3 regions of the Ferdinandcohnia jepli genome follow, and region 2 is predicted to be linked to each of the others. Evidence: a T-box and tRNA genes for the amino acid it is inferred to sense, from the RefSeq annotation. Region 2 holds a T-box; the other regions hold tRNA genes.

Evidence for each region. A T-box is a leader RNA that pairs with one kind of tRNA and senses whether it is charged. The one in region 2 lies ahead of argS (arginine--tRNA ligase), so its partner is inferred to be a tRNA-Arg.
Region 1: it encodes a tRNA-Arg, which carries the amino acid that the T-box ahead of argS (arginine--tRNA ligase) is inferred to sense. The anticodon was not compared.
Region 3: it encodes a tRNA-Arg, which carries the amino acid that the T-box ahead of argS (arginine--tRNA ligase) is inferred to sense. The anticodon was not compared.

Annotation. Positions count from the first base shown of each region.
Region 1 is NZ_JBFOKR010000033.1:460-6,241, reverse strand. Features, by position in the region: gene AB3M96_RS22820 (nuclease-related domain-containing protein) at 1-782, opposite strand, end outside; gene AB3M96_RS22815 (GerMN domain-containing protein) at 920-1,984, shown strand; gene rph (ribonuclease PH) at 2,123-2,869, shown strand; gene AB3M96_RS22805 (XTP/dITP diphosphatase) at 2,874-3,479, shown strand; gene AB3M96_RS22800 (metallophosphoesterase family protein) at 3,476-3,988, shown strand; tRNA gene AB3M96_RS22795 (tRNA-Arg) at 4,270-4,346, shown strand; gene ilvE (branched-chain-amino-acid transaminase) at 4,899-5,782, shown strand, end outside.
Region 2 is NZ_JBFOKR010000014.1:70-9,569, reverse strand. Features, by position in the region: gene AB3M96_RS15370 (IDEAL domain-containing protein) at 1-20, shown strand, start outside; gene aceA (isocitrate lyase) at 62-1,342, opposite strand; gene aceB (malate synthase A) at 1,563-3,152, opposite strand; gene AB3M96_RS15355 (M48 family metallopeptidase) at 3,372-4,634, opposite strand; T-box leader at 4,829-5,044, shown strand; gene argS (arginine--tRNA ligase) at 5,086-6,774, shown strand; gene AB3M96_RS15345 (MGMT family protein) at 6,858-7,166, opposite strand; gene AB3M96_RS15340 (AzlD domain-containing protein) at 7,179-7,484, opposite strand; gene AB3M96_RS15335 (AzlC family ABC transporter permease) at 7,477-8,202, opposite strand; gene AB3M96_RS15330 (enoyl-CoA hydratase-related protein) at 8,545-9,321, opposite strand.
Region 3 is NZ_JBFOKR010000013.1:59,184-76,607, forward strand. Features, by position in the region: gene eno (phosphopyruvate hydratase) at 1-288, opposite strand, end outside; gene gpmI (2,3-bisphosphoglycerate-independent phosphoglycerate mutase) at 352-1,887, opposite strand; gene tpiA (triose-phosphate isomerase) at 1,880-2,647, opposite strand; gene AB3M96_RS14795 (phosphoglycerate kinase) at 2,748-3,932, opposite strand; gene gap (type I glyceraldehyde-3-phosphate dehydrogenase) at 4,225-5,232, opposite strand; gene AB3M96_RS14805 (sugar-binding transcriptional regulator) at 5,276-6,295, opposite strand; gene AB3M96_RS14810 (glutaredoxin family protein) at 6,494-6,736, opposite strand; gene rpoN (RNA polymerase factor sigma-54) at 6,758-8,071, opposite strand; gene AB3M96_RS14820 (hypothetical protein) at 8,258-8,446, shown strand; gene AB3M96_RS14825 (response regulator transcription factor) at 8,506-9,150, opposite strand; gene AB3M96_RS14830 (sensor histidine kinase) at 9,122-11,149, opposite strand; gene AB3M96_RS14835 (hypothetical protein) at 11,189-11,845, opposite strand; tRNA gene AB3M96_RS14840 (tRNA-Arg) at 12,028-12,099, opposite strand; gene clpP (ATP-dependent Clp endopeptidase proteolytic subunit ClpP) at 12,581-13,171, shown strand; gene AB3M96_RS14850 (HPr family phosphocarrier protein) at 13,216-13,473, opposite strand; gene whiA (DNA-binding protein WhiA) at 13,622-14,563, opposite strand; gene AB3M96_RS14860 (gluconeogenesis factor YvcK family protein) at 14,593-15,555, opposite strand; gene rapZ (RNase adapter RapZ) at 15,555-16,445, opposite strand; gene AB3M96_RS14870 (NUDIX hydrolase) at 16,464-16,931, opposite strand; gene AB3M96_RS14875 (hypothetical protein) at 17,125-17,292, shown strand; gene AB3M96_RS14880 (NAD-dependent succinate-semialdehyde dehydrogenase) at 17,379-17,424, opposite strand, start outside.

The DNA.
Region 1 (5,782 bases), on a different contig from region 2:
TCAATACAACGCAGAATAGCGGGTTCGTTCTTTTCTATCAAACCACATTTTTCGCATATTAAAAGATTTTGAGTTGATTTCACCATAAACCCCTCACCACACGCACACAAAACTCCCTTATCCAACTTTTCAAAACTATATTCCGGTACTCGCTTATAAGAAGACTCAGCCAAATGCAGGGAAACCAGTTTTTCTGCAAGATTATAGTGTCTTACTGAGATTTTTGACGGTATTAAATCTAGTTTGCAAACAAAACGATTAACTTGAGTTGGGAAAACAATTGGTAAACTCATGGGGGCTTGATATAGGAAAAATTCGGGATTAACAAAGACCAGATGAGATTCGATTGGAAAGTTGAAACCAAGAGAGTGGAGTAATTGTTTTAGAAGTGCTTCACTACGGTTTAGTTGAATGAGGGGGCTTTTAATAATTTCTGTTCCTGAAGAGGTGTACCATTTATTATCTTTAAGATAATAGTCTCCTTCGTAATTCTTCACCTCAAACATTAAAATTTTTGACTGGAAAATTACGAGTGTATCAATTTGGAATTGGGTGTTATTCACTTCTAGTAGAAGGTCACGAAGTATGATGCAATCCACCTTAAGGCTCTCAAGCCACTTATCAAACACCAATTCTCCTTTGTATCCTTTTTCAAGACTGTAAAACTGATTTTCATATTTTTCTTCTAATTTTGATCGACCACGCAGACTGGTTAGTAGTAGTAATTCTTCTGGAAGAGTACGTTTTTTAATAAGTAACACATCCCTTTCTATAACTATCATTCTATAAATTCTATTCGTTTTATCTTTTCCCTTCCAAAAATCAAAACAATTTGTCCAAATTTTTCTCTGAAAAACGGTCTAATTTAAAAATAGGGCTCGTATACATAGTAGTACAAACTGCCTTAGGAGGGAAAAGAATGCGTAAAATTACAAAATCAACATTAGCTGCAACTGTTATATCTTCTTCTGTTTTACTTTCAGGATGTGGCTTATTTAGTGTAGAAAAAGAGGTTGCCCAGATGGATCCGCCTCAAGAGGAAGCGGTTGATACAACAGTTACAACTGGTGAGGACCAATCAACTGAAACTACAGCTGATCAAGAGGAAGCTACTACTGAAACAGTGAAGCGTGATTTGTATCTAATTGATGAAAATGGGTTAGTTGTGCCTTATTCAGCAGAGTTACCAAAAACAGATGGTGCTGCACGGCAAGTACTTGAATATTTAGTAGCTGGTGGCCCAGTGAATGAAATTTTACCAGATGGATTCAGAGCCGTGATTCCTCAAGACACTGAGGTAGATGTAAAACTTGAAGGTAGCACAATCATTGCTGACTTCTCCAAAGAGTTTAACACATACAATGCTGAAGATGAGAAGAAAATTCTAGAAGCAATTACTTGGACATTAACTCAATTCGACACTATTGAGAATGTTGAAATCAGAGTGAACGGTCATGTGCTTGAAGAAATGCCAGTTAACGGTACGCCTATCTCTGAAGGCTTAAGCAGAGCTGATGGAATTAATCTTGATAATAGTGGTGTTGTAGACATTACAAACTCTCGTCCTGTGACACTTTACTTCTATGTTCAAAATGACGAAACTGAATATTATGTCCCAGTCACAAAACGAATTGACACTACTGAGAAAGATCAAGTAGCTGCAGTCGTAAGTGCATTAATTGATGGTCCAAATATTACATCAAATTTATTGAGCGAACTTCACCCAGATGTCGAGCTGCTAGGTTCAAAACTTGAGGATGGGAAACTAACGCTTGATTTTAATGAAGCTATCTTTGGAAGCTTTGATGAAAATATGATTTCTCAACATGTGTTAAATACGTTAGTTTTATCATTAACTGAAAATCCTGAAATTCAAAGTGTTGCTGTTACTGTTAATGGAGAGGCTGACATTTTAACTGAGGATGGAAAGACGTTAACTGAGCCTGTAACTCGTCCAACGAACGTTAATACAGGGAGTTTCTAAAGAGTAGCAAAGTCTCTAATTATTATTAGACATTTTTGCTATACTATATAGAGGATACGTAAGAGGTAGGCTCACAGTAGCCCGCCTCTTCTTTAAATTTTCCGACATAATGGGTTTGTGAAGATTGGAGGTTATAAAGTGAGAGTAGATGGACGAAACCAAGAACAGTTACGGCCAATTCACTTTGAAATGAATTATGTAAAGCATCCTGAGGGCTCTGTCCTTATTACAGTTGGTGATACAAAAGTAATATGTAATGCTAGCGTTGAAGACCGTGTACCACCTTTTATGCGTGGCTCAGGTAAAGGATGGATATCAGCGGAGTATTCGATGCTTCCAAGGGCTACAGAGCAACGAAACATAAGAGAGTCCTCAAAAGGAAAAGTGTCAGGGCGAACAATGGAGATTCAACGTCTTATTGGACGTGCATTAAGGTCAGTTGTTAATTTAGAAAAACTAGGGGAGAGAACGATCTGGATTGACTGTGATGTCATACAGGCAGATGGTGGAACTAGAACAGCTTCCATTACCGGTGCATTTGTTGCAATGGCCATTGCTATTGATAAGCTATTTTCCGATAAAAAAATTAGTGAATTTGCTTTAACAGATTATTTGGCAGCGACATCAGTCGGTATAGATCCAGAGTTTGGTGAGATTTTAGATTTAAATTACATAGAAGATTCAAAAGCAAATGTTGATATGAATGTTGTTATGACCGGTTCTGGAGAATTTGTTGAATTACAAGGAACTGGAGAGGAATCTACCTTCTCTCGTAATCAGTTGAACACATTACTAGAATTGGCTGAAAAAGGGATAAATGAGTTGATTTCTTTACAAAAAGAAGTACTTGGTGAGATTGCAAATCAAATAGGGAAGAGGGACTAGTAGCATGCAAGAAATTATGATTGCTACAAAAAATGCTGGCAAAGTAAAAGAATTTAATAATCTATTTGAGATTAAAGGGATTAAGGTCAAATCCTTACTTGATTTTCCAAGCATTGATGATATTGAGGAAACGGGAACAACCTTTGCTGAGAATGCTAAAATTAAAGCAGAAGCAATTTCTAACAAGTTTAAGATACCTGTTATCGCGGATGATTCTGGCCTATCCGTTGATTATCTGAATGGTAGACCTGGTGTTTATTCAGCTAGATATGCTGGCGAACAAAAAGACGATACTGCCAATCTTAATAAAGTTTTAGCTGAACTAGAGGGTGTACCCGAAGACAAAAGAACTGCCAGGTTTCATTGTGCGCTTGCATTAGCAATTCCTGGTGAGGAGACACAGATTGTTGAAGGGACTTGTGAAGGCATCATAACTGATAAGCCTGTCGGTGCGAATGGATTTGGCTATGATCCCGTTTTTTATGTTGTAGCAAAAGGGAAGACAATGGCACAGCTTACCAAGGATGAGAAAAATGAAATTAGTCATCGCGGTAATGCATTACGGAAATTGGACAAGCTTTTACAGGATCGAGAGGAATTATTAAAATGAAAGCTTTATTAATAAGTGATAGTCATGGCTGGACAGATGAACTTGTGAAGATAAAAGAAAGGCACAAAAACGAAGTTGATTTTATGCTGCATTGCGGAGACTCTGAGCTTCCATCAGTATCATCAGAAATGAGTGGCTTTTCTGCGGTGCGTGGAAATTGTGACTTCGACTCCAGCTACCCGGAAGATTCGGTTGTTCTTTTAAATGGAAAAAAAGTTCTGCTTACTCATGGTCATTTATATAATGTAAAAATGACGCTAATGAATTTGAAATATCGAGCTCAAGAAACGGGAGCTAACATTGTTTGTTTTGGTCATTCCCATATAGCGGGTGCGGAATTAATAGAGAAGACTTTATTTATCAATCCTGGAAGCATTCGTTTACCAAGAATGCGAAAAGAAGGAACATATGTTATACTAACAATTATTGAAAATAAGATTGAAGTGACTTTTTTTTCTACAGAAGGAAAAGTTATTGATAAGCTAACAACTCGGGTTTCATTGGGTTAATTAGAGAATGGGAGTGAGAAATCACTCCCTTCATAAAAAATATTTCATAAAAAATGTTGACATATTTTTTCTATGTGACTATAATAAAAAATGTCGCTAATGAGTTATTGAAGCGAAAACAACTTGTCCCAGTAGCTCAGCTAAGCGTAAACATCATTGAGATTCCTCGATGTAGCTTTGTTCCGACGCATTAATCATCCTCGAGTTTTCTTGAAGAGGAAGGAACAGGATAGCGCAATATAGATAGTGGCTTACTGAACATAAAATAATTTAATAATATTGTCCCAGTAGCTCAGCTGGATAGAGCAACGGCCTTCTAAGCCGTCGGTCGGGAGTTCGAATCTCTCCTGGGACGCCATCTTACATAATCAACTCTTTTCCTTTGGAAAAGAGTTTTTGTCATTTTAGGAACAAATCATGATACATGACTTCCGGATCCAGTTGTACAATTTAAAGATCCCTTAATTATCTCAGAAATAACATTAAAATTTATTTCTTAATAAATATCTTTTAGTTTCCCCCAAGATCCCTTCCTTTTCATTCAGTAAAAACCCTAAACCCAAACTCTTGAATTTTTCTAATTTCATAAAAAATTTCATAATTTTTAAACCGCGTGGCTGCAACGTTGTAAGCGGATACAACTTATCTTATTAATCAAAATATCTAACAATTCTTTAAAATGGTGTTGACTACTCCAAAAAATGGGCGTAATATAGGCTCTAATATAAAACAATTACTAGCAAAAATTACTAACTAACAAGAGTGAATTGCAGCGCAAGAACAGTCCTGACATAACAATTTCATCGTAATAATTTATGATGGAACGAAATGTAATTGGATTATTTTTTGTACCTAAAATTTCACTGGTGTAAAGCGTCTCTGTTTAAATGTACTAAAGGGGTGTGTCTATGTGAGTGAGCAATGGATATTTTTGAATGATCAATTTGTAAAAAAAGAAGATGCAAAGATTTCAGTATATGACCACGGATTTTTATATGGTGATGGTGTCTTTGAAGGAATAAGGGTGTATGATGGAAACATTTTTCGAATGGAAGATCATAATGATCGACTTTTCCGTTCGGCAAAATCAATCATGTTAACAATACCTTATTCAAAGGAAGAAATGATTGACCTGGTCGTACAGACGATAAATAAGAATCAATTAAAGGATGCTTATATTCGTATCGTCGTTTCACGCGGTGTGGGGGATCTTGGATTAGATCCATATAATTGCAAGAGAGCACAGGTGGTTATTATTGCAGAACCGCTAGCTATTTTTCCAAAGCATTTGTATGAAACAGGAATCGATATTGTTACTGTTGCTACCAGAAGAAATCGACCGGATGTGCTAAGTCCAAAGGTTAAATCATTAAATTACTTAAATAACGTCTTAGTAAAAATTGAAGCACATTTAGCTAACGTTAGTGAGGCACTAATGCTTAATGACCAAGGCTATGTTGCTGAAGGTTCAGCCGACAATGTATTCATAGTAAGAGGAAATGAAATTCTTACTCCACCAGGTTATATTGGTGCGTTGGAGGGGATTACAAGAAGCGCAATTATTGAAATTGCTAAAGACCTCGGATATGACATGAGGGAAGAACCATTTACAAGACATGATGTGTATACTGCAGATGAAGTATTTTTAACTGGTACTGCAGCCGAAGTTATTGCCGTCGTTAAGGTGGATGGCAGAGTAATTGGCGAAGGGGTACCTGGAGAGAATACGAAAAAATTACTTAAAGTATTTAGGGAAAAGGTTGTAGCTGATGGTGTAAAAGTTTACAAGGAAGC
Region 2 (9,500 bases):
TTGTAAACCGAGCGGTATAGAAAAAACTGACTAGCATCAAATGCTAGCCAGTTTTTTGTGATTATGATTTTGTAAATTGTGATTCCTCAGTTGAACCCTTCAATGCAGTAGTTGAAGATGTTCCTCCTGTAATAACTTGAGCCACTTCATCAAAGTAACCAGTACCAACTTCACGTTGATGTCTTGTTGCAGTATATCCATATTTTTCGCTTTCAAATTCAGCTTGTTGAAGCTCGGAATATGCTCCCATTCCTCTTTCTTTATAGCCTCTTGCAAGTTCAAACATGCTGTGGTTAAGAGCATGGAATCCAGCAAGTGTTACAAATTGGAATTTATAACCCATTTTTCCTAATTCCACTTGAAACTTTTCAATTGTGTCTGCATCAAGTTTTTTCTTCCAATTGAAGGATGGTGAACAGTTATATGCTAACAGTTTACCCGGGAATTTTTCGTGTATTGCATCAGCAAAACGTTGTGCCTGCTCTAAATTTGGTTCTGAAGTTTCGCACCAGATTAAGTCTGCATACGGGGCATACGCTAAGCCTCGTGCAATTGCTTGATCAAGACCAGCTTTCGTTCTAAAGAATCCTTCAGGTGTTCTTTCTCCTGTAATAAATTCTTGGTCTACTGGATCGATGTCACTTGTAATCAAATCTGCAGCATCCGCATCTGTTCTGGCTACTAGAATAGTAGGAACGCCCATTACATCTGCTGCTAAACGAGCAGAAATTAAGTTTCTAACTGCTGTTTGTGTAGGCAGTAGCACCTTACCGCCTAGGTGTCCACATTTTTTCTCAGATGAAAGTTGATCCTCAAAGTGAACGCCTGCTGCACCGGCTTCGATCATACCCTTCATAAGTTCAAACACATTTAATTGGCCACCGAAGCCAGCCTCTGCATCCGCAACAATAGGAGCAAACCAATCGGTATCGCCTTCGCCTTCTAAATGTTGAATCTGGTCAGCACGTTGTAACGCCTGGTTAATTCTTTTTACAACGCTTGGCACACTGTTTGCCGGGTATAAGCTTTGGTCTGGATACATATGACCAGAAAGGTTAGCATCTGCTGCCACTTGCCAGCCACTTAAGTAAATTGCTTTTAATCCTGCTTTGACCTGCTGGACTGCTTGATTTCCTGTTAATGCTCCAAGCGCATTAATGTAATCTTCATTGTTAAGTAAATTCCAGAGCTTTTCTGAACCTCGACGAGCTAATGTATGTTCTATGTCAATTGATCCTCGAAGACGAATGACATCTTCTGCTGTATATGTTCTTTCAATACCTTTCCAACGTGAATCGAATTCCCAGCTTTCTTGTAATTTTTGAACTCTTTCGTTTGTCATGTGTATATCCTCCTTAAGAAATGTATTATTTATATTTACTTTCCAAAAAGTTTATTTTTTCTGCTTTTTAATAAGATACATATTACATTGTTTGGTGATTTCCGCTCCTGGTAATCGCTACAATCACCCGTGTTATAACATATTATTCAACTTAATAACCAATAGCAAAAGTCATATAAACCAACAAGTTTTACTTTAACAACCCAAGTAAAAAAGTATTTTATAAAATCTCATAACCTGGTAATGTTAAAAACTCTTCAAATTCGTCATTCGTTATTAGTTTTTCGAATAGAGTCGTAGCTTCTTCAAAGCGGCCCGCTTCAAAATACTTGCTACCGACCTCTTGTTTAATTTTTTCAAGTTCTTCGTCCTTCAATTGTTGAACAAGTTCAAGGGTAACTTTTCTTCCGTCGTCTAAAACTCCCTTTGGATGGCGAATCCATTGCCAAATCTGTGCTCTTGATATTTCAGCAGTTGCTGCATCCTCCATTAGGTTGTGAATCGGAGCAGCACCACGTCCCTGTAACCAAGACTCGATATATTGAATTCCAACATTTATATTTGTTCTAACCCCTTGTTCGGTAATGCTTCCTTCTGGAATAGCTAAGAGGTCAGATGCTGTAACTTGGACATCCTCACGCTTTTTATAAATTTGGTTTGGTCCTGTCATAACCTCATTAAACACTTCCGCAGCAACAGGTACTAATCCCGGATGTGCTACCCATGTACCATCATGGCCATTTTTTGCTTCTCTTTCTTTATCAGCACGTACCTTAATAAATGCTTCTTCATTTGCTTCTGGATTGTTTTTTACAGGTATTTGAGCTGCCATACCGCCAATCGCATGAACATTTCGGCGATGACAAGTTTTAATTACATGCTGTGAATAAGCACTCATAAAAGGAACCGTCATTGTTACCACTGAACGATCTGGTAATATTACGTTCTCTACGTTTCTAAATCTTTTTAAATAGCTAAATATATAGTCCCATCTACCACAATTCAGACCTGCTGAGTGTTCCTTAAGTTCATATAAAATTTCATCTACCTCAAAAGTTGCAAGGATTGTTTCAATTAATACAGTTGCTTTAATTGTACCTTGCGGGATACCTAGTTCTTGTTGAGCAAAAATAAATACATCATTCCAAAGTCTAGCTTCTAAATGGCTTTCCATTTTAGGTAAGTAAAAATATGGCCCACTGCCATTTTCAAGTAATGTTGTAGCATTATGATAAAAATAAAGTCCAAAGTCTAGTAAACTTGCAGATATTCGATGTCCATCCAGGACAATATGTTTTTCCTCTAAATGCCAGCCGCGTGGACGTACAACGAGAGTAGCTGTTTCATTATTCAGCTCATACTTCTTCCCATTCGGATTTTCGAATGAAATCGTCCGCTTTACCGCATCTCTAAGATTTATTTGCCCATTAATAACATTCTCCCAAGTTGGAGAGTTTGCATCCTCAAAATCAGCCATAAAGACCTTTGCACCTGAATTCAGTGCATTGATAATCATTTTACGATCAACAGGTCCTGTTATCTCTACCCGTCTATCTTGGAGATCCTTCGGTATTGGAGCTACTGTCCAATTACTGTTACGGATATGCTCTGTTTCAGGTAAGAAATCTGGCATCTTTCCGTTCATAATTTCTTGTTGTCTTTGTTGTCTTTTTTCTAGAAGCTGTACCCTTCGCTGACCAAATCTTCGTTCTAGTTTCTCAATGAATGCCAATGCATCAGGTGTCAAAATCTCTTCAAATTGCTTATTCATCTTCCCTTTGACCTGAATCCCTGACGTTTGTGTCGTCATTCTCTTTCTCAACACCTTTCGAAATCTTGTTATAATACAGATTATTTAACATGTTAGTATTATATAACAGTGTTTTTAAAATTGGAACATTTTTCTTTAATTTTTTATATAACAATTTAAAAATAGTAAATCTGTATTATAACAATATATGACGTTTGATTATCTTGACATTTCGATAAAACAAAAAAACCTATTCACATGAATAGGTTTTTTATTTCTTTATTCTTCCTGCTTTTGAAATTCATTTGTATATGTGATTCTCTCTAACATTGTTGGGTGACCATAACGGAAGAGCTTTACCAAATATGGTGGATTTACCTGGCTCAATCCTGCCTTTGCTAATTTTTGAAACGAAGTGACTGCTGCCTGGTTGTCATTTGTCATTTCAAGCGCATACAAATCTGCTGCCTTCTCTTGATTTCTGGATACTGTATTTGAAACAGGATCTGAAACGAAGCTTAGCACAGAAATTAACAAGAGAAACAATGGAAGAACCGCAATATCTTTGACACTAGAAATTTTAAATCTGCTTCCCCATTTTTTGACCATGACATTCATTAGTTTACTTATAATAAATAATCCAACCAGAGTAAGTAGTAGATAGCCCGCTATTCCAAAGTATATATGTTTCATTACATAATGACCCATCTCATGTGCCATTATGAACAAAATTTCACTTTCACTTAATCTTTCTAAGGTTGTATCCCATAAAACAATCCGAGAATTGCTGCCAATTCCAGTTACATACGCATTTAATGAATTCGTTTTTTCAGACATGTTGACTTCAAATACGTGGTCTGCTGGAATATCTGCTCGATCTGCCAGCTCAAGTATTTTGCTTTCTAACTCTTTGTTCGTTAATGGGAAAAAGTCATTATATAGTGGGTCAATAATTACTGGTTGAACAAACATTAAGAACATAGAAAACGGTATTGAAAGTAACCATGCATGAAACCACCAGCGCTTCTCATTTCTTCTAATTAACCAGAATAATACACCTACTATTAAAATCATAAGCCCATAATTCACCCAGAAATCAATCAATACATCCTTCATCCAACTATTAGTTGATTGTACAGTTATATTATATGACTTTGACACATTATAACTAATCCAGGCTATTGGGAACGATAAAACTTCTACTAATAGAGATAACCAGAATAAATAAATGGCTGTTTGTAGAATTGAAAACTTTGTTGATACCTTTGACCAGTCTCGAAACTTTGCCGAGATACCTACAACTAACACGATGATATAGATTAACCACTCAAATGGAACAGATAAAAAATACAATAAGTTCTTAATTTGAGAATACTCTTGGCTTAATAATAGCTCCCGCTCATTCATGAATGTCTGTGGATCTGCCGGACTTCCTTTTAATTGTGATGGTATGTCCGTTGTTGCCCCGAAAAATAAATACCATGCTATAAATAAACCAAAGACAAGATAAATTCCTAAAGACCAACTAATTACTTTTTTCACTAAGCTGTCCCCCTTCATGTACAACCCTACTTACTAGTATTTTAGTAAAAAACATGGACAGTTAGAACAAGTTCTTTAAGTAGTCTGTCCAAGAACATATATAGGATAACCTGTAGTTCAAGTAAAAAAGGACATATGTAAGTGAAAAACTATTGAATTATGAAACTAGATAGAATATGATAAGTAACAATAATATTGATTCAATGAGGAAGAGAGTAATTATGATAAGTACAATAGAGAGTTAGGGATGGTGGAAGCCTAACGTTCTTTTCATAATGAAGCGCACTTCTGAGAAGCTCACCTGAACCTCCTTAAGTAGGGTGTGCCGGGTAAATCCCGTTATTTATTTTGCATAAGCAGGTTCATTGTGAACAATTGGAGTGGTACCGCGGGAAAATCTCGTCTCTTTTATAGAGGCGGGATTTTTTTATTTTCGAATGGAGGTTAAAAAATGGAAGTTATAAAACTATATGCTGAAGAAATCACAAAGCAGCTAAAAAACAAACTTACCTATGAAGAGGTTTACAAACTAATCGAAAAGCCAAAATTTAGTGAGCAAGGAGATCTTGCATTTCCCTGTTTCACACTGGCAAAACGTTTCCGTAAGTCTCCTGTGGAAATAGCCAAACAAGTAGCAGAGACACTTCAACATTCCATTTTTGAAAAGGTTGTTGCTAACGGCCCGTACGTAAACTGTTTTTTACAAAAGGAATCCGTAAGTAAAAAGGTTCTTAGCTCTATTTTAGAACATGGTGCAAGTTACGGGAGTTCAACAATAGGTCAAGGAGCTACGGTTACGATTGATTTTTCATCTCCCAATATCGTAAAACCATTTTCGATGGGACATCTACGGTCAACGGTTATCGGTAACTCGCTTTCTAAAATTGTGGAAAAGTGTGGCTATCAGACTGTACGAATTAATCACCTAGGGGACTGGGGAACACAGTTCGGAAAACTAATTGTGGCCTACAAACTTTGGGGAAATGAGCAAGTAGTTCAAAACAATCCAATTACCGAATTACTTACTCTTTATGTGCGGTTCCATTCTGAAGCAGAGTCTAACCCTGGTTTGGAGGATGACGCGAGAGCATGGTTTAAAAAACTTGAAGACGGTGACCAAGAAGCTCATGAGTTATGGAATTGGTTTAGAGAGGAATCCTTAAGAGAATTCTCTCGTATCTATTCATTATTAGAGGTTGAATTTGACTCTTATAATGGTGAAGCTTTTTACAATGATAAGATGCAGCCTACAATTAACCTACTGTTGGACAAAAAGCTTTTAGTAGAGTCAGCTGGAGCGGAAGTTGTAGACTTAACAGAGCATCAGCTTCCCCCATGTTTGATAAAAAAGTCTGATGGTGCAACCCTTTATGCGACAAGAGATGTTACAGCAGCGATTTATCGTCAGAACACCTATTCATTTCAGAAGGCAATCTATGTTGTCGGACATGAACAAAGTCTGCACTTTAAGCAGATCTTCCTGGTTCTTGAGAAGTTGGGCTTTGAGTGGGCTAAAGAAATGGTCCATGTTCCATTTGGTTTTATATTAAAAAACGGGAAAAAGATGTCGACACGGAAAGGAAAGATTGTCCTTTTAGAAGAGGTAATTATGGATGCGATTGACCTGGCTATGAAAAACATTGAAGACAAAAACCCAGGCTTGGCTAATAAAGAAGAAATCGCTAAAACTGTGGGAGTTGGGGCAATCATCTTTCACGACTTAAAAAATGAACGTCTCAATAACGTCGAGTTTTCATTAGAGGATATGTTAAAGTTTGAGGGAACGACGGGTCCATATGTTCAGTATACCCATGCGCGGGCTTGCTCCATTTTACGAAAAGCTGGAATGGAAATAGCACCATCTGTAAATGGACTATCAGACCCACATAGCTGGGCAGTAGTTAAACTTTTAATGGAGTTCCCTACGACAATTGAAAAAAGTATGCAGCTTTATGAACCATCGGTTATTGCAAAATATGTGCTTGAGCTATCTCAAGAATTTAATAAGTATTATAGTCATGTGAAGATACTTGGGGATGACCCTGAACAAGTTGATCGCCTTTCACTTGTAAATGCTGTCACGATTGTATTGAAGGAAGGCTTAAGATTACTAGGGATAAAAGCACCAGAAGAAATGTAAAAAGAGAGACAACTAAATTGTCCGCATAAATAAAAAACTGCCCCCCAATTGTTAGAAACACCTAAACAATTAGTGGCAGTTTTTTATTCTGGATGATGTTGATATTTTTCAAGACTGACCCTTTTATTATCAATTACTTCAATACCTTCATCTTCTAGAAACAACACCTGTGCCTCATGTGTTTCTTGGTCATTAATTCCAAGTTCTCCTTTTGAATTAATGACCCGAAACCATGGTAGTTTGTATTTTTTACTCATTGAATGAAGTACCCTAACTACCTGCCTTGCACCTCTTGGACTGCCAGCAAGTCTTGCAATTTGACCGTACGTCATTACCTTTCCAGATGGAATTTGTTTAATGATAGCTACTACTCTCTCTGTAAAAAGATTCATATTTTCATTTCCTTAAAAGAAGAATGAATAAATACTTAATGCAATAATTGAACTTAGTACAACCACAATTACATTTGCACCCAAATATGCAACTACAAAAGCAACGACTGCCCCAATAATTCCAAACCATATATCTTCATTAATCGTGAATATCCCTGGGATAATTAATGCTCCTAGAATTGCAAAAGGCACATTTTTAAGAACTCCTTGAAGAAAAGGAGGCAGTTTTACAGAATTGAAAACGACGAGTGGCAACATTCTTGGAATATATGTAACAAGCCCCATCCCAATAATCATGAGTAGTATTGTTTTATCCATTTTCAACTTCCTCCTCTTTATTCCTACCTAAATGGACAACTGCTTCAATTCCTATTGCTGAAACTAGTGTCGCTGAAACAATTGACCAGCCTGGTTCCATGAAAAAGGAAAAAATGGTGTTTAGTACAGCAGCACTAGCAGCCAGAACGACAACTTTACGTTGTTTTTTCATGGATGGTACAAGTAACCCTATAAACATTGCATATAAAGCAACAGACATGCTTTGCTGTAAGACACTAGGCAGACTTGAACCAATTACATGACCCACTCCGGAAAAAGCAACCCAGCTTCCATATGATACAGATATAACGCCAAACATATACCCCGTAGTCACAGTACCTTCTTTAACAGCAGCAACAGAAAATGTCTCATCGGTTACCCCAAAGGAATAAAGCGCCTTTTTGACTGGATGGTCTTCCTCAACTTTTTCATTAAGAGACGCACACATTAGGAAGTGGCGGATATTTAAGATAAATGTTGTAAGAATAATTTCGAATACACCCGTTCCCACTGCGATAAGCTGTAAAGCTATGTATTGTGAGGCTCCAGCAAACACAATTAAGCTCATCATCACTGTTTCTGTAACAGAGAGACCTGTTGTTTTTGCTAACAAACCAAATGTAAGTGCAATTGGCATGTATCCTATGGCAATACTTAACCCTGCTTGAACACCACTACGGAAATCTGATTGTTTTTTAACTAGTACTGTTGTAGACATTCCCTCTTGTATCCCCCAAACTCCGTTTTTATTATCTATTCTCTTAAAAATGAGGTTATATTTCAATCTTTTTGACTTTAAAAGGTGAGATTTTTCTATTTATCTACTTTTTTGGGATAGTCGGGAAGGAGTACTATCGTCTATATTTCATTCTATAGGCGTTATTTTGGTTCTATCGTCGTTATTTTTTATTCTATAGGCGTTAAATTATTTCTATCATCGTTAATTAAATTTTATAAGCGATAATTCATTACTATCGCCGTTAGCAAAAAAAGTCCTACACGAAACACAATTTACCGTCCTAATAAAAAAGCACCCCATCCCTGAGGTACTTCTACTAATCTATTTCCCTTTAAAATTCGGTTTTCTTTTTTCACTAAAAGCTGCCAGTGCCTCTAATCGATCCTCAGTTGGAATCGTGACTTCGTATGCTTTTCTTTCAATTTTCAATCCCGTTTGCAGATCTGTATTCATCCCCTGCTTAATTGCGAATTTGGCTTGTTGCAGAGCGATAGGTCCATTTTTCAACATGGCATTTGCTAGATTTAAAGCTTCAGTTCGTAATTCCGTACGTGTAACGACGCTAGTTACAATTCCATATGCATATGCTTCTTCTGCTGTCATACGCTTTGCCGTTAAAATTAACTCCAAAGCTTTTGTTTCACCAATTAACCTTGGAAGACGTTGTGTACCGCCAGCTCCTGGAATAATTGCTAAGCCTGTTTCTGTTAGTCCCATAGAAGTATCATCTACAACAATCCGGAAATCACAAGCCAGGGCAAGCTCCATTCCACCACCAAATGCATATCCATTTATCATACATATGGTAGGTTGAGGGAGTGCCTCAATACTTGAGAATACTTCACCAATTTTATATACATTTCTTTTCACTTCTGAATCTGATAACGTTTTGCGTTCTTTTAGGTCAGCGCCAACACTAAATGATTTTTCACCTGCACCAGTAATTAACACTACACGCACATCAGGATTGGAGCGTATATCCTCTACAACTGATTCAAGATTTTTTAGCATTTCGTAATTAAAACAATTCATTGCTTCAGGACGATTTAGTGTAATCGTAGCAATATGGTTTTCTACTTGATATAAAACAGTACTCATGTATACACCTCTTTTGTTGATATCGCTTACATTCTATTTCGCCTAAAAAGGGAAAATTCCTTCTTCATCGTGAATTGGCTCTTTTCTTAAAAATCGTTGCTATTTGCCTTTTTTCTTTTAGAGTGAAAGGGTACAAAGGGGGTGATTTCCGCTCCTGGCACTCGCTTTCCACGGGCGGA
Region 3 (17,424 bases), on a different contig from region 2:
CTCGATTAACGCTTGGTCAACAGCAACTTGATCTGTTACGTCAAAACCGATAATTTCTGGAGCAATTAGTTCATTTACGTTATTAACAGCGTTTAATACACCTTTACCTAAGTAACGGCTCTTGTCGCCATCACGAAGTTCTACAGCTTCATATTCACCAGTTGACGCACCACTTGGCACTAGAGCACGACCAAAAGCTCCAGATTCAGTAATTACTTCTACTTCAACAGTTGGGTTTCCACGAGAATCTAGTACTTCACGAGCATATACATCTACAATAATTGACATTTAAAAATCTCTCCTTTGATCCTTAATATACAGGTGTATTTTAACCTATTATTGGAAAATTAGTTATTTTTTAAGTAAAGTAGTTCCAGTCATTTCTGCTGATTTTTCTACTCCAAGAAGATCTAGCATTGTTGGAGCCAAATCTCCTAAAATACCGTCCTCACGAAGTTCAACACCTTCTTTTGTAACAATGACAGGTACCGGGTTTGTTGTATGAGCTGTCATTGGATTGCCTTCCAAAGTAATTACTTCATCAGCATTACCATGGTCAGCAGTGATAATTGCAGATCCACCTTTTGCTAGGATGGCATCAACAATTTCTCCAAGACACTCGTCAACCGTCTCGATTGCTTTAATCGTTGGCTCAAGCATTCCTGAATGTCCAACCATATCCGGGTTAGCAAAGTTTAAGATAATTGCATCATGTTTATCTGCTGCAATTTCAGCTAATAATGCATCTCTTACTTCGTATGCACTCATTTCTGGCTGTAGGTCGTAAGTAGCAACCTTTGGTGAGTTAATTAAGATACGTTCTTCACCAGGGAACTCCTGCTCGCGACCACCACTCATAAAGAAAGTAACATGTGGATATTTTTCTGTTTCTGCAATACGTAATTGCTTTAATCCATTTTGGGATAATACTTCACCAAGTGTGTTATCTAGATTTGTTGGTTTAAAGGCAACATATCCATCTACACTCTCACTAAAATGGGTTAAGCAGACAAAGAATAAATTCTTAGGATGTTTTTCACCACGGTCAAATGATCGGAAATCATCATTTGTAAATGTATTTGAAATCTGAATCGCACGGTCTGGTCTAAAATTATAAAAGATAACTGCATCATCATTCTGAATTGTAGCTACCGGTGAGCCGTCTTCTTTTACAATTACAGAAGGCAGTACGAATTCGTCATGGATGCCATTTTGATAAGAATCCTCAACGCATTCAAGTGCTGTCTTATATGTAGGACCTTCGCCATATACCATTGAACGATACGATTTTTCAACACGTTCCCAACGCTTATCACGATCCATGGAATAGTAGCGCCCTGAAATGGTTGCGATTTCTCCCACACCTAATTCAGTCATCTTGGCATTTAATTCTTCAATATAACCCTTTGCTGTTTGCGGACCAACATCTCTTCCATCTAAGAAGCCGTGAATATAGACTTTCTTAAGACCTTCGGCAGCAGCTAACTTAAGTAATGCATATAGGTGTTGAATGTGACTGTGCACACCACCGTCTGATAACAGTCCGAACAAATGAAGAGCAGTACCTTTTTCTTTCACATGCTTAATTGCCTCAATAAACGTTTCGTTCCTTTCAAACTCACCTTCACGGATTGCCACGTTCACTCTTGTTAAGCTTTGGTAAACAATACGGCCAGCACCTATGTTAAGATGCCCAACTTCTGAGTTTCCCATTTGTCCTTCTGGTAAACCTACTGCTTCACCACTAGCTTGTAATGTTGCATGTGGATAATGGTTCCAAAAACGATCAAAGTTCGGTTTGTTTGCTTGAGTTACGGCATTCCCTTTTTCCTCATTTCGCAAACCAAAACCATCTAAAATAATTAATGCAACAGGCTTTTTACTCATTACTTCCTGCCTCCAAAAGCTTTAGGAAAGAAGAAGGATCTAAACTTGCTCCACCTACTAATGCTCCATCGATATCAGGTTGAGCCATGTATTCTTGAATATTTTCAGGCTTGACGCTACCACCATATTGGATACGAACTGCTTCTGCAACCTCTGATGAAAATTGATCAGCAACCACTTTACGGATATGAGCACAAACTTCATTTGCATCTTGAGCTGAAGAAGACTTACCAGTTCCGATTGCCCAAATTGGCTCGTAAGCAATAACTGTTTGCTTCACTTGATCTTCAGTTAAACCTACTAATGCTTTTTGAATTTGAGTACCTACTAAGTCATTTGTTTGCCCTGCTTCACGTTGTTCTAATGTTTCACCACAACATACAATTGGTACAAGTCCATGTGCAAATGCTGCTAATGTCTTTTGATTTACCGTTTCATCAGTTTCAGCGAACATTTCACGACGCTCTGAATGACCTAAAATAACATAGTCTACACCTATGTCTTTTAGTGCAACAGGGCTAACTTCACCAGTGAAGGCTCCACTCTCTTCAAAGTGCATATTTTGCGCACCAATTTTAAGATCATAGTTACCTTCTTTTACATTTGAAACAAGACGTTCTAAAAATAATGCAGGCGCACATACTACAGAATCAATTTTGTCTGGTGATGGAATTAATCCATTTACTTCTTCTACGAATTGTACTGCTTCTGAAAGAACCTTGTTCATTTTCCAGTTCCCTGCAATAATTGGTTTTCTCATGTTACACACCATCCTTACTACTTTTTTGACTCAGCTAGAAGTCATTTATGTTTGTTAGGGAACTTGTTGGTAGATTACCAAACAAGTCCCCTCAATCTTATTATTTATCGTTTAGTAACACTACTCCAGGTAATTCTTTGCCTTCCATGAATTCAAGAGAAGCTCCGCCACCTGTAGAGATATGACTCATTTTGTCTGCAAGTCCAAACTTTTCAACAGCTGCTGCAGAATCTCCGCCACCAATTACAGAATAAGTATCAGTTGCATCTGCTAAAGCTTGTGCTACACCTTTTGTACCGTTAGCGAATGTTTCAAGTTCAAATACACCCATTGGTCCATTCCAGATGACAAGTTTAGAGTTTGAGATAACATCACGGTACAATTCAGTTGTTTTTGGTCCGATATCTAACGCTTCCCAATCACTTGGAATTTCTTCAATTGGTACAACCTTTGTATTTGCATCATTAGAGAAGTCATCTGCAACAATTACATCAACTGGCATATAGAAGTTAACGCCTTTTTCTTTAGCCTTGTTCATGAATGATGTAGCAAGATCAATTTTATCTTCTTCTAAAAGTGATTTCCCAACCTCGTGACCTTGTGCTTTTACGAATGTATAAGCCAGGCCACCACCGATGATAAGGTTATCTACTTTTTCTAATAGATTATCAATAACACCAATCTTGTCTTTTACCTTTGCTCCACCAATAATTGCTGTGAACGGACGGTCTGGATTAGAAAGAGCTTTTCCTAAAACCTCAATTTCTTTCTCCATTAAGAATCCTGCAACCGCTGGTAGGTGCTCTGCGATTCCTGCTGTTGAAGCATGTGCACGGTGTGCTGCTCCGAATGCATCGTTAACATATACGTCTGCTAAAGCTGCAAATTTCTTCGCAAGCTCTGCATCATTTTTCTCTTCTCCAGGATAGAAACGTACATTTTCTAGTAAAAGAACGTCTCCTGCTGACATTTGCTCGATTACTTGTTCAACTTCAGAACCAAATGCTTCGTCCGTTTTATGAACCTCAATACCTAAGTGTTCACCTAAACGTTTTGCAACCGGATTTAAACGAAGTTCTTCAACTGCTTGCCCTTTTGGACGTCCTAAGTGGCTAGCTAAGATGACCTTTGCGCCTTCATTACGAAGATACTCAATTGTTGGTAATGCTGCACGAATACGTGTGTCGTCAGTTACCTGACCATCCTTCATCGGAACATTAAAATCAACTCTACAGAAAACTCGCTTGCCTTTAACATCAATATCTCTTACAGATTTTTTGTTCATCGAAAGGCCTCCGTTCTTATGTATGATTCCAGAAAAAAGTATAAAGGGAAGGGAACACTCCCTTCCCTATTATAAGGTGAAACTTCAATCATTGGGGTTTTTTTCATCCCCAATGATTGTTAGTTGAACCAATCGGGGTGTTAGCGTCCGTTATCGCCCATCTAAACATCTCGATTCACTCCATGTTTTAAGAGGGAGTATTACGGACGGTTGCACCGGGATAATTGGAAATACTTAGTAAACCAACTTAAATGTGTTTTACTATTTTATGATTGTGATATACTATTTTATTTTATAGACCTTTGCTTGCAATGTATTCAACTAGGTCAACTACGCGGTGAGAGTAACCACTTTCGTTGTCATACCAAGAGATAACTTTCGCCATATTGCCTTCCATAACCATTGTTGATAATGCATCAATAGTTGAAGAGTTTGGATTTCCGTTATAGTCACCTGATACTAGTGGCTCTTCACTGTAACCCATAATACCTTTTAAGTCATTTTCAGAAGCAGTGCGTAATGCTGCATTGATTTCTTCAACTGTAGTTTCTTTATCTAATTCAACTACTAAGTCAACTAGAGAAACGTTTGGTGTAGGAACACGCATAGCTCCACCATTTAATTTACCTTTTAATTCAGGTAATACTAGAGAAACTGCCTTTGCAGCACCAGTAGTTGTTGGGATAATATTTTCAGCAGCTGCACGAGCACGACGATAGTCTTTATGTGGTAAATCTAGAATTTGTTGGTCATTTGTGTATGAGTGAACAGTTGTCATCATACCACGTCTAATTCCAAAGTTCTCATGTAATACTTTTGCAAATGGAGCTAAGCAGTTTGTAGTACAAGATGCATTTGAAATTACATTGTGGTTTACTGCATCATATTTGTCATGGTTTACACCCATAACGATAGTGATGTCTTCATCAGATGCAGGAGCTGAGATAATTACTTTCTTTGCACCAGCTTCTAAGTGTTTCGCTGCGTCTGCACGCTTAGTGAAACGACCAGTAGATTCAACTACTACATCTACTCCAAGGTCTCCCCAACCAAGTTGTGCTGGATCGCGCTCAGCTTTTACTTGAATTTCCTTGCCGTTAACAACTAGATTGCTTCCATTTACAGAAACCTCTGCGTCAAGAATTCCATGTACTGAGTCATACTTTAAAAGGTGAGCTAGCATGTCTGCATCAGTTAAATCGTTAACTGCTACTACCTCAATATTAGGATTTTTTAATGCCGCACGAAGAACGTTACGACCGATACGACCAAAACCATTAATACCAACTTTTACTGCCATTATAATTTCCTCCTTTTATATGTGAAACCATATTGTAGGGGTATTACCCCTTAATTAACTCTTTTGCCGCACCTTCATCTGTTATTAATAATGTGTCAGGTGCTTGTTTTAAGTATGCGTGGATTGCTTTTGCTTTAGATGCTCCTCCCGCTACTGCGATTACGTCGCGAATTCCTTTAAGATCCGTTAATTGAATCCCAATTGTTTGTACCTTATGAACCACATTTCCGTTTTCGTCAAAGTAATAACCAAAGGCTTCTGCAACTGCATTTGATGAGACTATTTTTTTCAAATCTTCGTCATCGGTTTTGCGTCGCTCTGCCATTGTAATAGCGTCTCCTATTCCATGTATAACCATACTTGAAGACTTAATTAAGTTAAGTACTTCCTTTATTGAAGGTTCCAATACAAAGGATTTGTACGCTTCATTACTAACTACATCCGGAACATGAAGAAGACGGTAATCTCCAGAAGCTTTTTCAGCCATTTTTGCACAAATGGTATTCGCTTGGTTTTCCACTCTTTCTCCTAGTCCGCCTCTAGCAGGGACAAACAGAATACTACGACCTTTTGAGTCAGGGGTCATCATATCAGCAACATCAGCGAGTGTTGTACCACCAGTAACTGCGACGATATTTTCACCAGAAAGCCTTTGTTTTATACGTGAAACACAAGCTCTTCCGATTTCTTTTTTCACCCAAGGAAAAACATCACTGTCTCCTGGTACGACAATAACGCCTTTTACGTTTAATTTTTCCTTAAGCTTTGTTTCTAACACTCGTAAACCTAAAACTTCTTTCATAATTTCTTCGAGTTCAACTAATAATTTCTTTCCCTCTTTTGTTAAGGTCATGCCAGATGTGCTAAAATCCACGAGTTTTTGTTCTTTTAAGAATTGGACCTCTGCTCTTAGTACACGCTCACTGTGACCAAGACTAGTAGAGAGACTTCTTCGACCAATTGGTTCCATGAGTCGTATGTACTTTAAAATCTCATGACGTTTCTGCATAACCTCAAGAAGGTCGGGTAATAATTTTTGTTGTACTTCTATGATCGACCTCATGCGCATTTCCCCTTTTTACCATAAGGGACTTCAAATGTCCCGGTGTGACTTATTGTGTCCCACTTACAGTAAAAAAAAACAAACTTTTAATATAAGTACTCGCCACGCTACAAATTCATTTTAACAGTTGATCTTGGATAAAGCAATAAATAAACTGCCTATTTTTTAGGCAGTTCAAAGAGTTGTTCATAAATTAGACTAAGAACTTACGTTTTTTAGAAAATCTGTAATTGTTTCCTTATGGATGATACCGTATTCAACTTCTTTACCAGCTATTTCAATGACTGGAATCATAATTTGATACTTCTCTAAAAGTAAATCATCCTTATAAATGTCTACTTCTTCGATATCTAACGGAAACTCTTCATTAATTTCACGTAAAACATTCATTGCTTTTGTACATAGTGAACAATTTTCTTTTGAATACATAATAACCTTAATCTTTTCCACCATTCACACTTCCTATATCCCATACCTCTTGCGTTTAGATGAAGACGGTATTTTAAGTTGATCACGATATTTTGCAATCGTTCGTCTAGAAACTAATATACCATGTTCAGTCTTAAGTATCGTAACAATATCTTGATCTGACAGAGGTTTTTGTTTATTTTCTCCCTCAATAAGTTTCTTCAATACATTTTTAACTTGGGTTGCTGAGGTATCCGAGTCACCGGTTGTCGGAATCATTCTACTAAAGAAATACTTCATTTCAAAGACACCATAAGGTGTTTGAACATACTTGTCTTTAACTGCTCTACTAACTGTTGACTCATGTATTTCCAGTGCCTCTGCAATTTCACTCATAACTAGAGGCTTTAGATAATCGGGTCCTTTAATAAAAAAGTCGAGCTGACGGTTTACAATTTCGTTCATTACATTTTGAAGAGTCGTTTTTCGTTGTTCAAGGCTTTTTATAATCCATTGACATTGATCAACCTTTTCTTGAAGATACGTCTTTGTTTTCGTATCTTTTTCCTGTAAAAAGTGTTGATAATATTGTAGATTCATTGATACCTTTGGGTAATAAGAATCCTGTAATTTTATCGACACAATCTGATTATTTACCTGTATTTCAATATCAGGAATGATATATTGAAGTTCATTACTTTGAAATACGGCACCTGGCCTTGGTTGTAAGGTTTGGATAAAATCATATACTTGCTGAATATCGTATAATTTAACATCTATGAGTTTAGTAATCTCTTTCCAAGCCTTTTCAGCAAATAATGCAAAATGTTCGCGTATAATAATTTCTGCTAGTTCATTTCGTTCTGGTAGTGCTTGTAATTGAAGTAAAAGGCATTCCTGAAGATTTCTAGCACAGATACCAACAGGCTCTAATTTTTGAATAAATGTAACTAACTCCTCAACCTTTTCAGGTTCAACTGATAATTCACTTGCTATTTCATCCGAAGAAAAATACAAATATCCGTTACTATCAAGTGAGTGAATAATATACTCAGCTATTATTTTTTCTTCATTCGTTAACTTCACATATGAAAGTTGTTTAAGTAAATGCTCATACAATGATGTTTCTTTTTTATCTAAGTAATCGATTGGATTTATATATGTTTCATTAGATACCTTTGGTTTTTTTGATCGAGAAATGTAGTCAGTTGTTTTTAATTCGATGAGGGGATTCTCTACCATTTGTTCTTCTAGAAATTTCGTAAGGTCCAACGATGAATATTGCAATAATGCAATTGCTTGGCTTAATTCCTTCGTCATAACTAACTTCAAAGACTGCTGCTGAAACAACCCAGTATTCAAATTCATTCGTTTCCCCCCTTTCTTTTATTTTACAACACCTCTGTAGTCATTGTAAGGTCAAATATTGGAAGCGTTTTCTTTTTTAAAAATTTAGCGCCAATATATTTTTTATATACATAATCATAAAAGTTAAAAATTAGCACGTATTTCATCACTTTTTTTGAAAGAATCTACCTATAAGAGGTGAACAAAATGAAAAAGGATGAAATCATGTATACTGGTCCAGTGACGGGAACTCTTCAAGAAGCAAAAGAACAAAATGAAAAAGGGCGTTATAAGGAAGAGTTTGGTGAGGAGTTTGAGCCGATTCAAACAATGTGGGCTGTTAATCCTGTCGAAGAAGTGGAGTATGATGGGACTGTGGGGTATAAAGATAATTGAAATAAAAATTAACTACGGACTCATGTACTATATAAAGGTACAGAATATACTCTGTACCTTTATCCCATTCCTGCATCCTTTGCCTTTTTGATAGCCTCTGCTCGATCAGCAACCTGGAGTTTACTTAAAATACTTGTAATATGATTACGAACTGTGCTTGGACTAAGAACTAATAAATTGGCAATTTCCGCATTTTTATAACCTCTTGCAATTAGATTTAAAATCTCCCGTTCTCTTACAGTTAGTTCGGAAAGCTCTCCAGCCTGTAAACCAAGTCTAAACTGTTCAAAATAATTAATAAATTTCTTTGCTATCCTCTCACTAAAAATGGCTTCTCCTGCTGCCACTGCTTGAATGGCACGAATAATCTCATTAGGGAGTGCGCCTTTTAAAACATATCCCCTCGCTCCGGCTCTCATTGCAGCCGCGACTGTTTGATCATCCTCAAACATCGTCATTACAAGAATCCTCACATTTGGAAATAAAGTAGTAATTTGTCTTGTAGCTTCAATTCCGTTAATTCCCGGCATCTGGATATCCATGATAACGACATCTGGTTGGAGTGTTTTTGCTATAGAAATAACTTCATCTCCACTACCAGCTTCACCCACAACCTCAAATGTTTTGTCATTATTCACCAGAGAAGCAAGACCAGTTCGAAAAGTGGGATGATCATCAGCTAATAGTACTCGAAAGATTGACATTATCATTACCTCCATCCAGAAACGGTATGCTGCCTTTAATGGCAGTTCCACCAGACTCTATATTTTCAATAAAAAATGTTCCACCTAACTCTTCTGCACTCTCACGCATTGTAATGATTCCAACACCAGAACGTTTTCTTTTCGGCAAGCCAATCCCGTTATCTCGTATTAATATCGATAGTGTTCCTTCACCTATAACTATTTTGACACTTACACTTGTTGCCCGAGAATGCTTTTTGATATTTACTAAACCTTCTTGAACAATTCTATAAACTGCAACTTCAACAGCTGCACCAAGGACTGGAAAAGATTCAGGAAGTTCTAATTTTATTGTGATATTATTATCAAGTTGATTTTGAACAAGTTCACTAATCGCTCCACCTAACCCATATTCGTCTAAAGATGGAGGACGAAGATTGTATGCTAATTTCCTTATTAAATCTACTGCGTTTCGTATATCAATTTGAAGCTCACTTAAAATTTCATCAGATTTTGCTGGTTCATTAAGTGACTGCCGAGCAGCTGCAATCTTAAATGAAAACGCAGCAATCTCAGGACCCAATCCATCATGAAGTTCTCGCCTTAACCTTCTTCGTTCATCTTCACGTGTCGTTACTATGCGTTGGCGAGATAGTTGAAGTTCTTTTGTTATTCCTAATGTATGTATTACTGAGCCAGTTTGACGCACCAGATTGTTAATTACTTGTCTGTCTTCATTAGACCACACATCATCTTTATCTCGATGCTCGACAACGAGCTCCGCAACTTTTTCTCCTTGATAATATACATCAATACGTTCTGGGTCGTTTCCAGGTGCACCACTTGATGCTGCAACGGTACCATTTGGCCAGACTAGCGCTGCATAAGGTAACCTTAAAGCATCCCGGAATGAAATAACAATCGCCTCTAATATACGATTAGGTGAAGTGGTAACATCAAGCCTTTCTCCCAATCTAACAATTGCTGCATATGGATCCTGCCTATCTCCATACATTAGTTTATTCACGATAAGTTGAAGTCTATTATGCAATGGTTGAACTACAATCGCTACCCCTACAGTACCAATTAAAGATACCAAAGCTGTTTTGTCATCAAGAAAGGTTAATCGTAATGCATATACAATACCCGTATATATCGCTAATAACATTCCCGATAATATTCCATATCGAAGCGTTCGGTTAATCAAAGGGTCAATTGACCATAGTCGATACCTAATTATCGCTAATGAAAAAGATAACGGTATCAAGGATAAGGCAACCAAATAAAGTGTCTGACCCAAAAGGTTTCCCCAAATAGTAGAGGCAGGAATTTGAACTGATAAGATAACCAGTATAATAGATATACTAAAAGCAAAAACAGGAAATTTAGTTTGTTGCCGTTGTAATGAGGTGAATTGCTTTCTATAACGTTGTATCTGATAATATCCCATTAAAAGTAAAATACTCCATTCAAGAACGAGTAAAAACCCTTCTAAAACAGAGGGTAAAACAGGAGAAAAAAGAATAAAAACTTCTACTATTATATAAGAAAGTGCTAAGAAGTGACTTAAACGTCGTGAAGATCGATGATCTGGAAAATAGCAAATAACCAAACCAAGTAACGTTATTGAAAAAAATCCTATCACTCTAGCAATCCCTTCAAGCTTTGGAAATTCGTTGTAAAAGGGGTCTGCTATAGTCAAAGTTAATCCAAATAACATTAATGTTATAGCAACAAGGAATGCCATCGAGTCTTTTGGACGCTTTACCAAAATTAGTATACCAAGGATAACATTACACAATGTAAATAGAAGCGAAGTAAATAATAGATAAAAGGCATACCGGCTCGTGTTTAGTCCAACCGTTTTTAATTCTTTTTGGATTTCAGGGGGTAATGAGCATGTATCACAAACCCGTTGAAGTTCCCCAAATAGTACAGGTATGTTTAAAATAAAAAGGACTGTTGTAATAACTACCATACTAATCGAAAAGGCCCGTATAAGTACCCAGCGTTTTGTCATACAACAGCCCTCCATTTCTTGTTATTTGTCTATCTAATTTTAGAAGTTTTCGATTTCAGTAGTAGCTATTACCTTTTTTTGTCTACCAAGTAAAATCATCCCTATGCCGCCATATAAACATAAGGTTATTAAAGAACTTATAAATGGTTGTATAGGTCCAAGTTCTATAAACCCTGTAATTAACTGCAATACGCCAAATAAAACAAACCATTTTGAAGCAATTTTCGCTCTAACTAAGCCAATTGTAATAATAAGCATGCCCACGTAGGATAACAGAAAGAATAAGAGATGTGGAATGAAGTAAACCGGTGTTTCAAAAATCCATTGAAGAAGTGATACCATCGGTTCCCGTTCTAATGTTGCCATACCTCTTTGGATAAGTGCCTCTGTTACTAAAATTACAAAGAAGAAGTTTCCAACTAATGCGGTAAGGGCACCTAGATAAGTTACCACCTTTCCTCTTCCATGAACTTTATGAGTAATACCAATCAAAGCAGGTATATTAGCAATAGCAAACCCTAGTACAGAAAATGTGAAAAACAGTGTATATCCAGGTCGATCATTTACCCAGTCAAGAAATGCAATGTCTCCCGCTAATGGTGGACCAAACAAAGTAACAATCTGCAAAATTGCAGATATTAAAAAGCTCACCCCACCGATGAAGATAATAAAATTTTTCGAAGAATCTTTTTCCATTTGTCATCGCTCCCTTAATGAGTTATTTCATACTCATTGTATTTGAGCGCACTTTTATAAGTCATGGGAGTAACTCCTACAAAAAGTCCTATCTTTACTCCTAAAATCTTTATAGTACATATTACTTTAAAACATAATAGAAAAGACCCGTTTCTATATAAAGAAACGGGTCTTTTTGTATACGCCCTCGGCAGGATTCGAACCCACGATAAGAGAACCGGAATCTCTTGTGCTATCCACTACACTACGAGGGCAAAATTGAAATGCGTATGCTTTTTTAAGAGGAACATCGACTAAAGTCCGCCACGTCCTGTGGCAACGTCGATGTCAGCACATCCTGTGCAAGTCCGACAAGCGCTGGAACCCCGACGAGGAGGCTATTGCCGCCGCAGGAGGGGTGAAGCGACCTCGAGGGGCTAGGCGCAGAAGCTGGACATATATAACTTTATAATTTTTGCATACATATATACTAATTTAATACTACAAACTGCACTCACAATTATATTCGAGAATTCACTCCATTGCAAGTTGCATGTTTTAAATCCATAAGATAAGGGTATGATGGAATACGTATGATTTTTTTCTTTTCCGTATATCAGTTATCATTGGATTAGAAGATATTGAATAGAATAATTTTAGTAAAGCGAAATGTTTGACCTTTACTGACCTTAATTGTATGATGGAAATACATAGTAAGTTAATTTTGACATATAAAGGATAAGGGAGGAAGTAATAATGAACTTAATACCTACAGTCATTGAACAAACAAATCGCGGAGAGCGCGCATATGACATTTACTCACGTCTTTTAAAAGACCGTATCATCATGCTAGGAAGTGCAATTGATGATAATGTTGCAAACTCAATCGTTTCTCAGTTATTATTCTTAGCGGCTGAGGATTCTGAAAAAGATATTTCTATATACATTAACAGCCCAGGTGGATCTATCACAGCTGGTATGGCAATCTACGATACAATGCAATTCATTAAACCAAAAGTATCAACCATTTGTATCGGTATGGCTGCTTCAATGGGTGCATTCCTATTAGCTGCTGGTGAAAAGGGTAAACGTTTTGCACTACCAAACAGTGAAGTGATGATTCACCAACCACTTGGCGGTGCTCAAGGGCAAGCAACTGAAATTGAAATTGCTGCAAAGCGTATTCTTTTCTTACGTGATAAATTAAATCGTATCTTAGCTGATCGTACAGGTCAACCATTAGAAGTTATCGAAAAAGATACTGATCGTGATAACTTCATGACTGCTGAAAAAGCACTTGAATATGGTTTAATTGATAAAGTAATGTTCCCAACAGATAATAAGTAATAGCAACAAAAAATCCTCTCACTCTTATTCGTGAGAGGATTTTCTTATGCTTCTTTTTGAACAAATGCAGTTAAAGCTTCAACTGCTGCTTCTTCATCATGACCTTCTGCTATTAATGTAACAGATGAACCTGAGCTGACTGCTAAACTCATTAACCCCATGATGCTTTTAGCGTTTACCTTTTTTCCGTCTTTTTCTAAGAAGATATCAGCATTGAATTTATTTGCTTCTTGAACAAATAATGCTGCCGGACGTGCTTGTAAACCAGTCCTTAAACCAACTTCCACCTTTTTCTCAACCATTTTTCTTCCTCCTCGTTTTTCTCAAGCTTTTCTTGTGGTTTGTTTTTTGTAAACTTAGAGTGTTTCCTTGTATACGTATATAACACCGTTAAGGTTTCATTTCTTTTTTATGATAGCGTTTTAATTTATTGTAAAAAAGAGACTAAGCTTAATAGCTTAGTTGTCCAGAACGTAGCTTTTCTGCAATCTCGTCAATTTTTCGCAAACGGTGATTGATTCCTGACTTACTGATTTTCCCCGATGAAACCATTTCACCAAGTTCTTTAAGCGTTACATCTTGGTAGGCAACTCGTAATTCAGCAATTTCACGTAGTTTATCAGGTAATATTCCTAAACCAACTGTTTCATCGATATAACGAATATTTTCTACCTGTCTAATAGAAGCACCAATTGTTTTATTTAAGTTCGCAGTTTCACAATTCACTAATCGGTTTACTGAGTTTCTCATATCGCGAACGATACGCACATCTTCAAAGCGAAGTAATGCCTGGTGTGCTCCGATTACGTTTAGAAATTCAGTAATCTTTTCTGCCTCTTTTAAATAAGTGATATATCCTTTTTTGCGCTCTAATGTTTTGGCATTTAGGTCAAAGATATTCATTAACTCGCAAAGAGAATCATTGTGCTCCTTATAAGAGGAATAGATTTCAAGATGATATGATGACGTTTCTGGATTGTTTACTGACCCACCGGCAAGAAATGCACCTCTTAAGTATGAACGTTTACAGCATTTTTTCGTAAGCAAATCGGATGAGATTTCCTGACGTAACGAAAAGCCTTCGAAAATCTTTAAATCTTCTAAAATACCTCTGGCATTTTCAATTAAACGTACAATGTATACATTGTTTTTCTTTAACCTCATTTTTTTACGAACTAACAACTCTACTCCTACATTGTAGCATTTTTTAAGTAAAGTATAAATTCTTCTCGCAATAGCAGCGTTTTCTGTTTGTATATCAACTACTACTTTTTGATTGGAAAAGGAAAGTGCGCCATTCATTCGGATTAAAGCAGAAAGTTCAGCTTTTGTACAGCAATCCTTTATGTCTAAGTTTGTTAATTCTTTTTTGGTCTCTGATGCAAATGACACAGCTTCTCCCCCCTTTTTATAACAGACATTTATTTTTTGGGCAGCAAGTCATATAACAACGACGCCACCTTAGTGGTATCGTGTCGAATAACTCCATCTTCATATGAAATAATTTTATCATGAATAATGGTTAGCCCCATAGCAGATAGCCTTTCTGTATCGTAATACACAGGCTTTGCTAATTCCTTGGCATATTTTTCTTTAATATGTTCTGGAACTTCTTCATCATTTACAAGAATTGTATTTATAAACGCGAGCCCCATATGATCATATAGAGCTTGAACATGATCGCTTGCTGTGAAGTCTAAGGTCTCCCCCGCTTGAGTCATCACGTTACAAATATAAATTTTCTTGGCCTTTGCCTTCTTTACCTCTTCTCCAATTTTCGGAACAAGGAGGTTTGGCAAGATACTTGTATATAAACTTCCTGGCCCTAGGACAAGCAGGTCTGCCTGTCGAATGGCGTTAATCGTTTCAGACAAAGGTTCAATATCGTCAGGAGTTAAAAATACTCGCTTAATTCTTTTTCCGGAATAAGGGATCTTTGATTCACCAGAGACAACAGAGCCATCCTCCATTTCAGCATGTAGAACAACACTCTTGTTAGCAGCTGGGAGTACTTTTCCTCTTACTTTTAACACCTTGCTCATCTCACCGATTGCGTGAACAAAATCTCCAGTTATTGTTGTCATGGCAGCCAAAATTAGATTTCCTAAAGAATGACCGGATAATCCATTTCCTCCAGCGAACCGATGTTGAAATAGATCTTCAATAAGCGGTTCTACATCAGAAAGTGCTGCTAATACATTACGTATATCTCCTGGTGGTGGGATATCCATTTCATCTCGTAGTCTACCAGAACTGCCACCGTCATCTGCAACCGTTACGATTGCAGTGATATCAACTGGTTGAAATTTCAACCCACGTAAAAGAACAGAAAGTCCTGTTCCACCACCGATGATGACAATCTTAGGTTGTTTAGGTTCAGACATCACTTTCTTTCCTTTCGCCTTTCAATATCTCGGTGGGATACGTGGGTTTCATATTCACCCTTGAAATAATTTGCAAAGTATTCAGCAAGAGTAACTGAACGATGTTGACCACCAGTACATCCAATCCCTATAACAAGCTGGCTTTTACCTTCACGTTTATATTGAGGAAGCATAAATGTTAGTAAATCAGTAACTTTTTCAATAAATTTATTTGTCTCATTCCATTTTAATACATAGCTTGAGACATCTTCATCTAACCCTGTTTTAGGTCTCATTGCTTCAATGTAATGAGGATTAGGCAGGAATCTAACGTCAAAAACCAGGTCAGCATCAATCGGAATTCCATACTTAAATCCAAACGACATCACATTCACTGAAAATGTTGGACGGGAATGTGAAGCAAATTGCTTTAGTATTTTTTCTCGAAGATCGCGAGGTTTTAAATCAGATGTATCATAAATGTATTGCGCTCTACCCTTTAATTCATCAAGTATTTCTCTTTCATTTTGAATACCTTCTAAAGGTGAACCCGTTGGAGCCAGCGGATGGGAACGTCTTGTTTCCTTGTATCTAGTAACAAGCGTAGAGTCCTTCGCGTCTAGGAAAAGGATTTGTGGTGTAATCCAAGATTTTTCAGATAGATCATCAAGTGATTCGAATAAGCTATCAAAAAATTCTCTACCTCGCAGATCCATAACGAGTGCTACTTTATTCATTTTGCCACCTGATTCTTTCATAAGTTCCAAAAACTTAGGTAGTAAGGTTGGTGGCAGATTATCTACACAAAAGTAGCCTAAATCTTCAAAGCTTTGAATCGCAACTGTTTTTCCCGCACCAGACATACCTGTTATAATGACTAATTGAATTTCACTAGTTGAGCCTGTACTCATTCTTTCTCCCCCTTACTCCTAACTCGGATCTAACCGATATGACAATAATTCAAAATCAGGTGTGTATGTAAATGTACCATATATGATTCCTGAACCTTTCAACACATAATCTAAAATGTGAAAGTCTCCAGGTGCCATTGGTAAGGATGAGATATCTGTAACATCATGCCATTGAAGAATACCTTCCTCACATTCATCTACATTTTCACCTTCATATTCTGTTGCTAAAAAGGAAAACATCATCCACTCGGAGGTGATTTTGTCTCCATCTTTTATGATAAAAGTAAAAATACCCTTTATGTTTGGATTTTTTAAGTAAATACCGGTTTCTTCCCGATATTCTCGAATACACGAATCCCGGATAGATTCACCGATTTCCATCTTGCCACCAGGGGCAACCCACCACCCACGTCGTGGTTTTTGTAACAATAAAACTTTATTATCTTTCCGTAACACGCAGTTAGTAACTCTCTGCACACTATTCACCCCAAGTCGGCTTGCACGTAACGACCGTTTGTAAGCATTCTATTGTTATTATTATACTATTTCTCAAAGGTAGTCACAACGAACAAGATTTTCTTATTTTATTCTATGGCATTGTCGTATCTTACATATGTAAATAAGGGTTGAAATATGAAAAAGGATTTTTTCTAAGAGGCAAAAAAAGGGGGCACAGAGGATGTATCTGTGCCCAAAAGAAATCTATTTTATAAAAAGGGGGTCAATTACTATCTTTATAATACTGGAAGAATATTTCACTCGTGTTACAACAGGGTTAAATACAAATTACGAAAATAGGCTGGCGTTTACAATTGCCTCTCAAAGCCTTGAAACAATTGATTTATAGGTCTTTTAACCCCTTTGAAAATGGTGCAAAATGTCTATAGAATTTGTTTGGACATTATATTTTTTAAATGTAATTTACTTTCAGTCTTAAAAAGCAATTGAAATGTATTTCACTTCTATATATTCATCAATT